DNA from 2 places in the Bacillus altaicus genome. Region 1 is predicted to be linked to the other one. Evidence: riboswitches for the same ligand, from Rfam matches in the RefSeq annotation. Region 1 holds a riboswitch; the other holds the start of a gene.

Region 1 (6,243 bases):
TCTCAGCTTCTTGTACATCCGCTTGCATATCGCGTAAATATTGATCCGTCATCTTAACTGGATCTTCAGCTTTTTCAATTAATGAATACACATTCGACATTGTTAAATCTCTTAATCGTTTAAATACAGACATCCAAATTCCTCCTATGATATACCTCATATTTCAAATTTACTACTTGGAAAATTAAAAATCTTCCTTTTCAGTAAGAATATTCATTTTTACAACCTATGTGTTTATTATAACAAAACTAAGATGTCCTTACATGTTATTTCCAAAATACAACTAATATAATATGACATTCCAGATATAATATTGTATTCCTACTATATCCTTATTATTTCTGCCTCCAAAATTAACTTATTTTTGCGCGATTTTACTAAATTACATAATTGTAATGTTACTGTAAGCTAACTCGATAGTTACGTTTCAACATTTCTTATACACTAATACCAGAAGCAACGGAATAACAAAAAAGCTTCTCATACTGTAAGGACTAATACAGAAACTGTATTTACTATAAAACATATAAAAGGAGAAATCATCATGAAAAAATTAGTAGGAATCGGATTAGCAGCAGCAATTTCATTCGGAGCATTATCAGGTTGTTCTTTATTAGGAGAAAAAGCGAACGGCTTTGTATTATATGGAACAGAAGAGCAAGTAGCGCAAATTGCAGATAAAAATAAAAAAGAAGTAAAAGAAAAAGATATGTATAAAATGAAGCTTACAACACTTGAAGATAAAAAAGTTCTTGTAATGGATAAGAAAACTGGTGAAGAACTTGTTAAGAAAGAACTACTTAAACAAGTTGATAAAAATGACGACACAAAAGCAATTGATAAATTACCAGCTGTAACAACAGAGCAAGGTGTATTATTCGCAAAAGATAAAGTAGAAAATGCTACACTTGATGGTTCAAAATTAAACTATGAAGGTAATACAATTATCGGTGATGGCCGTTCTTATGCAGATATGTTCGCCATCGTTGATGATGCGACATATGGAAATGTGAAAGGTGAAGAGAAATCTGTAGGTGTACTGAAGTTTGATAAAGACCCTAGCAAAGAATTACCTGGAGCAAATGGAGTAGAAGCATCACAACTTGTAAAAATTAAAAAATAAAGAAAAAAGCTTTGCGAAATTCGCAAAGCTTTTTTTATTTATGAGCAATTTGCTCCATATCCGGACTACAAGTTTGCGACTGACATGACTTACTTAAAGAGCATGCTGCGCATTTTCCCTTTTTACTTCTCTTTACAAAATTAACTAAAGTATATGCTGCATAACCAAAAATGATAGCTCCAATTATAATATTGACCATCACCGCGATACATCTCCTTCTAGAATCCGAGTAAGGATCCAACTTGGTATATAATGAGCGTTAATACATAAGCAACAACGAGCGGATAAATGACAGAGAAAACTGTCCATTTCATCGATCCTGTTTCACGTTTAATGACAGCTACTGTCGCTAAGCACGGAACATATAATAAAATAAAGAACATAAATGCATAGGCTGATAGCGCAGTATAATGTGCTCCCATTACATTTCCTAGCACATCTTCTTTAACGGCATAAATAATTGCCATTGTAGAAACGACAACTTCTTTCGCTAAAAATCCTGTTAAAAGGGATGCCGCAGCTTGCCACGTTCCAAAACCGAGCGGTGCAAAAAGTGGTGCGATAAATCCACCAATCATCGCTAAGAAACTGTCTCCCATATCAACACCAAATCCTGATGGACCTGCATAGTTTAATAACCAAATGACAACAGAACCACCGAAGATGAATGTACCTGCTTTACGAACAAATCCTTTACCTTTCTCCCACGTGCTCAGCCATAGCGTTTTCGCTTGCGGCACACGGTATGGCGGTAGTTCAATGACAAAAATAGATTTTTCCGCTTTTAAAATAGTAAGAGACATAATTTTTGTAACGAGTAACGCAAGAACAATACCTGCAATGTATAAAGAGAACACAACAGTTGCCTGACTATGAGGGAAGAAAACTCCCGCAAATAATGCATATACAGGTAAACGTGCTGAACAAGACATAAATGGTGTTACAAGAACTGTAAGTAAACGTTCTTTTTCTTGTTCAATCGTTCTCGCTGCCATAATACCTGGAACGTTACATCCAAAGCCGATAATCATCGGAATGAACGCTTTTCCGTTTAAACCGAAAAACTCCATAATTCTATCCATAACAACTGCAATTCGTGCCATATATCCCGAGTCTTCTAATAATGAAATGAAGAAGAATAGTGCAAAGATTTGTGGAACGAATACTAATACCGCACCAACTCCAGCAATAATACCTTCTGTAACGAGCGCTTGAATAAAATCAGAAGCGCCAACACTTGTGAGACCAGCTGTAACCCAATCAGTAAGTTGTCCGCCAAAAAATCCATCAAGCATATCAGATAAAGGTGTACCTATCCACGTAAACGTAACCTGAAAAATAAAAAACATAACTGCTAAAAAGATTGGAAGTCCTAAAATTTTATGTGTAATTAACCTATCGATTTTTTCCGAAAAAGGAATTTTTCCTTCTTTCTCATGTTGCATAACATTTGTTTTTAACTTTTCAATATACGCTTCACGAGTCTTGTAAATGTGCTCTTCTAACGTACAATCAAGTTTTCCATCTAAACGAGATCGAATGGCTATAAGTTCCTTATAAATTGGTAGTGCTTTCATTTCTTTTTCTACTACTTCGTTATTGCTTAGAAATTGTAGGGTTAACCATCTCGGATGCTCATAATTCGCTGTCTCTAAAAGAGCAATTATCTCTCCAATTCCTTCATCCATTTGTACACCATATGAAATAATGAATGGCTTTTTCTCTTTTTGTTTCTCTTCATGAAGAGTAGTAAGTAATTCTTCACAGCCTTTTCCGGTTCTTGCGATGACAGGAACGACTGTTACACCTAATATTTCTGATAACCGTTTTACATTAATCACAATTCCTCTTTGCTTTGCCACATCAACCATATTTAAACCAATTGAAACGGGCTTACCAAATTCAAGTAATTGCAATGTTAAATGCATATTCCGCTCAAATTGAGAAGAATCCACTATATTTAACATATGATGAAATTCGTCTGTTAGTAGAAAATTCGTAACGACACCTTCATCACGTGAAACTGGATTCAAATCATAGACGCCTGGTAAATCAATTAATGTTCCTTGCTTATCTTTTAATTTACCAACCTTCTTTTCTACTGTTACACCGCTCCAGTTTCCTACATACTCATAAGAACCAGTAAGTGCATTAAATAATGATGTTTTCCCTGTATTCGGATTCCCTAGCAAAGCTACCTTATTCACGCTAATTCCACCTTTATCATTTTCGCATCACAATGACGAATACTAATTAACTGTCCACGACACTCCAATGTACAAGGACCTTTAAACATCGCTTTCTGTTTCAGGCGAAGTTCGCTTCCTTCCGCGAGGCCGAAAGCAGCCAGTCTACGCTTTAATAACTGATCTAACGACTGAATACTTTTTACTAACACTTTCTCACCAATTTTAATATCTACTAAGCTCATAACCTTCCCCCTCAGAAGAGAATGATAATTATTTTCAAAAAAATTATATCATACTCTATTTCACTTGGACTATACCTTTTCACTTCATATTTATTAACATTTCAATACAATTCTATTTCAATAATTGTCATAAGGTATTCGTTTGCCATTCTCATCCATTTCGCTTACAATAAATAATAACAAATAAAGAATCTCGTTATCACGGGGGGAGCCTTACCGCTGAGAGGGAACATTTCGTTCCGACCCTTTGAACCTGTTAGTTAATGCTAACGCAGGGATTGTGCAAACGTCCGAAATACATACCTCTTTTTTATTTACGTATTTCGTATCCTCCTATGATAATGTTCTTTTTTGTGCAACTTGGATTTAGGGGGAGACAACATGCGTAACACCAATTTACAAGCGATGATCGAATCTGCAATTCTTGCAGCCTTCGCCTTGATTATCGACATTCTACCATTATCAATTAAACTTCCAACAGGCGGTTCCATCTCATTTGCTATGATTCCTATTTTTATTATTGCATACCGCTGGGGCTTCAAAAGTGCTTTCTTAGGAGGCTTAATTTGGGGGCTATTACAAATCGTCGTAGGTAATGCCTACATTCTAACACCTGTTCAAGCATTCATTGAGTACTTCATTGCCTTTTCCTTTATCGGCTTTGCTGGTTTATTCTATCGTCCAATTCAAAAAGCACTTGCCTCAGACAACAGTAATGCAGAGCATTCAAGTTTTGGTAGTCGCAAAGATAAACCAAAACAAAACAAAGGAAAAAAAGCACTCGTTTACATTATCCTTGCCACATTTGTCGGCAGCTTTGCACGCTATTTCTGTCACTTTATTGCTGGTATTATTTTCTTTGGTCAATATGCACCTAAAGGACAATCAGCTGTCTTATATTCATTAATTGTAAACGGCAGTACTATGATCGGCTCTTTCATACTATGTACTGTATTACTAATTCTTTTATTTACAACTTCACCACGCTTATTCAAAAGCATCGGTGCTTATCAAATGAATACAAAAAAGAAGAGCGCTTAATTAGCGCTCTTTTTTCATATCGTAATATCAATAATAAATACAATAAATGCACAAAAGAAAATAAATACCATCACACCTAGTAAATTGCTATTCACGGCTAATCTACTCCTTACATAACCTCATATTCTAAACAGATTATACTGCGTAAAAATAAAGATTAAGTAAAGATAATATGAAAATAACTTAAAAAAAAGCGTAACATGTATTGTCTACGCTTTTTTCGGTAAATAGAAGTAAAATAACACACCATCTTCGGTATTCTTCACCCCATATTCAGCATTGTGCAGTTCTAAAATATTCTTTGAAATTGCAAGGCCAAGCCCTGTTCCACCTTGTGAACGTTTCCGTGCCGCATCCACGCGATAAAAACGATCCCAAATTTTATCTAATTGTTCTTCTTCAATGTGAGAACCTTTATTTTCAATACACACTTCTATACGATTCTTCTCATCTATTACGGAAATAATAATATCCTCTTTTTCTGGTGTATAACGTATTGCATTCGTAATGAAGTTCACTATTACTTGTTCAATTCTATTTTGATTCCCAACCACTTCAGCTGGATATATATGCTTGTGCACAATCAGTTCTTTTTTCTCTATCTCCGATGAAAGCTGTTCACATATTTCTTCAATCACTCCATCGATATAGAAAGAATCCATCTTCATGTTGTATGTGCCAGACTCAAATTTAGCTAATTCAAGCATATCCAAAATTAGTATATCCATCTTGTCTACTTCTTTTTCCATCGCCTGAAAATAGTATTCTTTTTTATGCTCAGCTACCCCATCTTTTAAAATAGAAATACAGCTTTTCATAATACTCAGCGGCGTTTTTAATTCATGCGAAACGCCTGCAATAAATTCTTTCCTGGTGTTTTCTAACTTTCTTTCTTTTTCAATATCTTGTTCTAACTGTCCAATATGTGAATGTAGTTTATTAGATAATGTATTAATATTTTGCGATAAATCACCAATTTCATCTTTTGAAGTAATCGGAATTTTTTCTGTGAAATCCAAATGAGCTATTTTCTTCGTTGTATCATTTATTTTTAGTAACGGTTTTGCAATTTGTTTTGAGTAATAAAACGAAGCTAGAAAAATTAGAACGACTACAAATGCAACAATATAGATGTAATAATCTTGCACCATTTGTACAGCCTCATCGACAGGTTGCAAAGAAGCCATCGCGTATATATATGTTACCGATCCGTCTTTTTCTTTTTTTGGTTTAATTAATAATTTATATTTTATATCATTCTTTTCATAGTCCGTTATTTGTGTTGAATACTGTATATGATTACTCTCTTTTAATAATAAATCAGTTTGAAATTCCTTTATTCTATCTAAGAATAAACTATTTTTATAAATTGGATTCACAGGACCTTTTACATCGGGGAACTGTACTTTCGTAACACGTCCTCCTATGTAAGCACCTAATTCCTGAGTAGCTTGTTCCTGAACGACTGGCTTCTTTTCCTTAACAATTGACTCTTGATCAGCTTTCTTTTTTTCCTCATCTGATTTAATCATTTTCTCCTGAAACGCTTTTTCTAACGGTTTATTAGATCCACTTAAATTCTGCTTAGCTAAAGAAAAAGAGAACGGAATAAAACTATCTTCTTTTCTCACTCCAGAAAAATAAATTT
Region 2 (6,243 bases), 1.4 Mb from region 1:
GTTTCATAAAGATGAAATTCCAACTCTAGTACGTATTCTTCGTTTATGTCAAGAGATTGGTTGGTATGAAGAGGCGAATGCTTTTATGATAACCCAAGGGCTAGCTGAATTTGTCCAAACTTCATTGGAGTATGAAACATGGGATCTTTTGACGAAAGCAGTTGCTTTAAACTATTTAATTATTAAATATCGTATTGGTGAATTAACAGATGAGGATGTAGAAATTTGGGATCGAGTTAAATTTAATGAGAAATGTATAACAGATTGCAAACATCTATTATCTCATAAAGAAGTATTGGAATTTACATTTTTTTATATGTGTAAGCGAGCGAAAACACTATCAAAAGAGCAATTAAATAGTGATATGATGAGTCTGGCAATGTATTGTAATACTTTTGTGTATGATTTATATACACATGACTTATTACGAAAGTATCGTAAGTGTACAGACTTCCTATCATATTATGGACCTAGTCAAGCAGTTTTAGCTTGTCAAAGAGCTGTACTTTCTCAAATTTCCGATCGATTAGATCCTTTAAAGACAACTCATGTAGATGATTATTTATATGTGATGAAAGAAATGATGGAGCATATGACGATAGGGGTAATGGATCGGTATGGTCATTTTATTGGAAAGTTACTATCATATGTACCATTTTTCGAAATGATCCAAGTGCCACAGCATGCATATTATTGTGAAGAATTACTGTATATTTGTAAGGGGATTGAATACAAAGAAGAAATACTACGCAATTATATATTTATACAATTACATGATTGTTTACCATCATTCTTTAAACTATTTCTTAAAAATAAGCGTTATGCAACGATTCATGATATTCTTTTCTATTGGTGCGACGATGAACAAAGAATGAGCTTAGAGAAAAAATATAATCTTAGTTTTATTTATGAAAAATATGCTTGTGGATAAACCATATTTTACATATTAAAAATTAATATAAATTAAAAAGGATCTCAATTTTATGTGAGATCCTTTTTTGTTAGTAAAGCAAGGAGAAAGTAACTAAGATAAGAAATAACATTCCATAAAGGAGAAGTTGTGCAGTATAACTTCCTTGTATACCAAAAAAAGTATTCATTTTTTCATATAAATTCAATATATATTTCATTGGATTATCTTTGAAAGATGGGTACACAGTGTCTTCTCTTTCTAAGCTTCTTGTTCATGTTTTTGGTTATTAGAAACATGAACGTATCTAGCTATGAATAATAAAACACCTATAAAGAATACAGGAAGTACGGTAGATAAATAAAAACCATTACTAATTATATTTGTTATAAGAGCACTCAAAAGAAAAATTGCATTATAAATATGGGCAATTTTTTGTTTTAGCCGCATTTGTAATGCTTCCATAATGATTTCTAAAGCAACAAAAGCAATAATAATAGATAAGAATGCAGTGTTCGTATTATAAATGATTAAACAACAGATTAAACCTAAAAAGGCCAGGTATTCAATAAAGAGAGGTATATTGCGTGGCATATAATTTACCTAACTAAATATGGCAGTGGGTTCACTGCATTTGTTTTTTCCAAATTCCATTCCCCATTATGTAATTCAAAATGAAGATGTTGCCCGTATGAATGACCTGTGTTTCCCATATGACCTACTAATTGTCCAGTTTGTATTTGATCACCAGCTTGTACAGTGCGATCCTTCATATGAGCATAAACTGTTGTATATAATTTCCCATTTATTTGGTGGGCGATGAACACGACATTGCCGTAGCTAGCTGAATAATAAGATTTCACAACTTTACCTGCAGCAGCAGCTTGAATAGAGACATTTCCTTGTGCTGCTATATCTATACCATAATGCATTTGCTCCCAGCGCATATCAAAAGTGGAGCTGATTTTCCCTTGAGTAGGGAATTTGAAAACTGCTGGAATTGATGCAGGTTGAGCTGTTTTAGCTTGTGCTTGATTTTGATTTTGCACTACATAGTGTTTTGCTACATATCCGTATCCTGTGCCAAAACGAATTTTATACCAAGTACCTACCGTTTCTACTACTTGTACTTGTGTACCATTTTGTAATGATCCAAGTAGAGTGCTACTTGTACTAGCGTTGCTGCGTACATTTAATTTTGGTGTTGCAACAGTATAAGAAGGAGAACCTTGTACTGTGACACCTTTTACTAGAGGTGTGGATCCATTAGATACAAATGTTTTTTGGACGTAACCAATTTGCCCATTATGTAATATTTTGTACCAATCCCCTTGTTCACCTTGAATGGTAATGAATTGACCATTTGGTAATATATCTAGAATAGAAGACTGTGTATTAGGTTCAGAACGAACATTTAATGCGTTTGCATTTACGATATATTGAGACTTTGGATGAACATTTTTTTTGAATAGAATTGCATCTTTTTTCATATAGCCTGTTTTGTTGTTAACAGATACTTTATACCAATCTTGAACTGTTTCAAGAATAGTAACGGGGCTATTAAATCGAATGTTATCAATTATTGCACTGTCTGCATGGTTATTTTGATGTAGTGCCACGTTATCAATTTTTACATATCCAGTTTTTACTGTAGATGGTTGTTTAGCAGCCGCTGCTTGTATATCGGATTCTCCCATAGAAGGAAGTAAAGAAGCAATTGCGATAGTAGTTGCTGTTAAAGCTGTAGCTTTCATATTCATGTAATAAAGACCTCCTCTAGTTGTATAGTTGTAATTTTATTATAGTATAAAGATATAATATATTGGTCGTATTCACATAAATGTAATATGAAATCAATAAAAATAATGCTAGAAGAGAGATTCGTATATAAATATTGTATATATCATTTGTGGGGTCGCATTTATATTTGTTTAACACGTTAAAATTTAATTCATAATTGAGAAAATTAAAACAGTTGATGATGTCTTATGGCGGTGTTATACTGACAGTGATAATTTTATAGTTTGCTAGGAGGGCTGGTGTTGCCAGCTGAGAGTAAGACCTTGAGTCTTTGATCCTTTTTATTACCTGATCTAGATTATGCTAGCGTAGGGAAGCAATTCGGACACTAACAATGAGTCCCCGTTTCTTTGCGTATAGAAACGGGGCTTTTTTATTTGAAAATTTCATATTAACACCACTAGGGGTGCTTTTCGTGCTGAGAGAGGAATAATCCTTAACCCTTACAACACCTGATCTAGATAATACTAGCGAAGGGAAGTGGAACAACGAATAAATTATAATTTTATTTGCTGTAACCACTTCTTATATACAGAAGTGGTTTTTTTATTGAGATAAATAGACATATAGGAAGGGGAATTATTAATGAAATTTTGTGAAAGATTATTTGATACGGTGCAGCCTGTTTGGGAGAAAAGTCATAATCATCCGTTTGTAGTAGGTATGGGGGATGGTACGTTGGAAAAAGACAAATTCCAGTACTATATTATTCAAGATTATTTATATTTGTTAGATTATGCAAAGCTATATGCAATTGGGGTTGTAAAGGCAACGAATCCACAAGTTATGGCAAAATTTGCAGAGCAAATTGATGGGATTTTAAATGGTGAAATGACGATTCATAAACAGTATGCAAAAAGACTTGGTATTTCTGCACAAGAGATGGAATCTGCGAAACCATCTGCTAAAAATTTAGCCTATACAAATTACATGATGTCTGTATCTCAAAATGGCACACTTGCAGAATTAATATCAGCTTTACTTCCATGTATGTGGAGCTATTGGGAGATTGGAAAGCGTTTAAATGATATTCCTGGAGCAAGAGATCATGAGTTCTTTGGAGAGTGGATTCAAGGATATAGTTCTGAAGAATACGGTAACCTTTGTATTTGGTTAATAGATTTATTAAATGAAATGGCAGTTGGAAAGTCAGAGGAAGAGCTAGATCGATTAGAGGAGATTTTCTTATATTCCAGCCGATTTGAATATTTATTCTGGGATATGGCTTATCGTAAGGAGATGTGGGGTTTTGAGGAGCAAGAACATACTACAGTTTCATAATGTTTCCTTTCATTATGATGAGAAACCAATCATCGATGAATTAAATGCTTCTATACAAGATAAAGAGTTTGTAAGTATTATCGGACCGAGTGGATGCGGGAAAAGTACTTTATTTCGCCTTATTACAGGCTTAGAAGAGGCAAGTACTGGACAGATAGAGCTGACAGAAACAAAGAGTCATTCTGTAGGGTATATGCCCCAAAAAGATATGCTCTTGCCGTGGAGGACGATTATTGAGAATGCGGCCCTGCCGCTAGAGTGCCAAGGTGTGCAGAAGAAAGAAGCGCAAGTAAAAGCGAAAGAACTGTTACATAAATTTGGTTTACAAGGGTACGAGAAAAAATATCCGAAAGATTTATCTGGTGGTATGAGGCAACGCGTATCTTTTATCCGAACTTTATTAACAGGCGGGGAGATATTATTGTTAGATGAACCGTTTAGCGCATTGGACGCTTTAACGAAGGCATCTTTGCAAGAATGGTTGTTTGAACAATGGAAAGAGTGGAAAAAAACAATTTTATTTATCACTCATGATGTTGAAGAAGCCTTGTTTCTTTCTAATCGAATTTTGGTTGTAGAAAATCAACCGATAGCAACTTTAACTGAGCGAATTGTGCCGCTTGATCGTAACCGAACAAGAAAAGATTTATATAAGCCTGAAGTATTAGCGCTTAAAGAAGAGATCCTTAGTATGTTACAAAAGCAGGTACTCGTATGATGAATCGCTTGAAGGAGTTATTACCTGCCCTCATATTAAGTGGGATTTTACTTGCTCTATGGGAAGTAGGCGCAAGAATTGTAGATGAGATGTACATTTTGCCATCACCTTCTGCAATTGTAATGAAGATATGGGCGCTGAAAGATATATTATTTACGGTTCATTTACCTGCAACGTTGTACGTTGTTTTAATAGGTGTTGTTATTTCTATCGTACTGGGCGTAGGGCTAGCAATGTTAATGAATGCGAGTACGTGGATGGAAAGAGCATTTTATCCATTATTAGTAGCTTCTCAAACAATCCCGATTACAGCACTTGCGCCACTATTTGTTTTATGGTTTGGATATACCATTTGGAGCAAGGTTGTTGTCACTGTCTTAATTACATTTTTCCCAATTGCGGTAAATACGTATGATGGGCTGCGTAGTACGAAGAAAGAATGGGAGGAGCTCTTAGTTACGTATGGTGCAACGAAAAAAGATATTTTTCTAAAGCTAAAGTTGCCATCTGCTCTTCCTTACTTTTTCTCAGCGTTAAAAATTGCCGTTCCGCTTAGTGTTATCGGAGCAGCAATTGGAGAATGGCTCGGTGCACAAGCTGGGCTTGGATATTTCAGTAAAAGAATGATGACGCAGTTAGACGGAGCTGGTGTGTTTGCACCAATTGTATTGTTATCATTATTAGCTATTTTCTTCGTCATACTTGTTTCGATATTAGAAAAGAAATTTATTAGTTGGAGGAAACATTCATGAAATTATTAAAACGCATCTTTGTGTTTACATTATTAGTTGCAATGATTGCAGGATGTTCGAGTAATTCAGCATCAGATAAGAATAAAACAGAAAAAGAAATAACAGTAATGCTCGATTGGTATCCAAATGCGGTACATAGCTTTATTTATACGGCAATTGAAAAAGGGTACTTTAAAGAAGAAGGAGTAAAGGTGAATATTAAATTCCCTTCTAATCCGACTGATCCATTAACGCTAGCGGCAGCAGGGAAAGTGACAGTTGGTTTGTATTATCAACCGGATGTTGTCATGGCAAAAGCAAATGAACAAATTCCAGTGAAATCAATTGGAGCTGTCGTACGTTCGCCGTTAAATCATGTTGTATCGCTGAAATCAGCAGGTATTAAGTCACCTAAAGACTTAGAAGGAAAAACAGTTGGATATTCTGGAACCCCTTTAAGTGAAGCATATTTAAAAACGATGATAAAAGAAGATGGTGGTAATCCAGATACAGTAAAAGTAGTTGATGTTGGATTCGATTTAGTACCAGCGCTAATTACGAAAAAAGTAGATGCTGTAACAGGAGCATATATTAACCATGAAGTACCTGTTATGCGTCATGAGGGTCATGAGCCGGCGTACTTTAATCCAGCTGATTACGGTGTACCGAATTATCATGAACTTGTATTTGTAACAGGTGATAAAACTTTGAAAAAGGATAAAGAAGCATTACAGGCCTTTTTACGTGGTGCGAAAAAAGGATATGATTTCATGAAGAAAAATCCGGATGAATCATTAAATATT

What was found. Region 1 has a riboswitch for thiamine pyrophosphate ahead of thiT (energy-coupled thiamine transporter ThiT). Riboswitches for the same ligand answer to the same signal wherever they lie in the genome.
Region 2: another riboswitch for thiamine pyrophosphate. It lies ahead of tenA (thiaminase II); the one in region 1 lies ahead of thiT (energy-coupled thiamine transporter ThiT).

The regions. Positions count from the first base shown of each region.
Region 1 is NZ_CM143394.1:935,523-941,765, reverse strand. It holds gene ACE38F_RS04875 (PspA/IM30 family protein) at 1-133, opposite strand, end outside; gene ACE38F_RS04870 (lipoprotein BA_5634 family protein) at 545-1,123, shown strand; gene ACE38F_RS04865 (FeoB-associated Cys-rich membrane protein) at 1,158-1,325, opposite strand; gene feoB (ferrous iron transport protein B) at 1,342-3,330, opposite strand; gene ACE38F_RS04855 (FeoA family protein) at 3,327-3,554, opposite strand; TPP riboswitch at 3,749-3,850, shown strand; gene thiT (energy-coupled thiamine transporter ThiT) at 3,936-4,595, shown strand; gene ACE38F_RS04845 (sensor histidine kinase) at 4,805-6,243, opposite strand, start outside.
Region 2 is NZ_CM143394.1:4,659,781-4,666,023, reverse strand. It holds gene ACE38F_RS24150 (DUF3965 domain-containing protein) at 1-931, shown strand, start outside; gene ACE38F_RS24145 (hypothetical protein) at 1,172-1,504, opposite strand; gene ACE38F_RS24140 (SH3 domain-containing protein) at 1,510-2,670, opposite strand; TPP riboswitch at 2,930-3,042, shown strand; TPP riboswitch at 3,103-3,206, shown strand; gene tenA (thiaminase II) at 3,296-3,991, shown strand; gene ACE38F_RS24130 (ABC transporter ATP-binding protein) at 3,960-4,709, shown strand; gene ACE38F_RS24125 (ABC transporter permease) at 4,709-5,461, shown strand; gene ACE38F_RS24120 (ABC transporter substrate-binding protein) at 5,458-6,243, shown strand, end outside.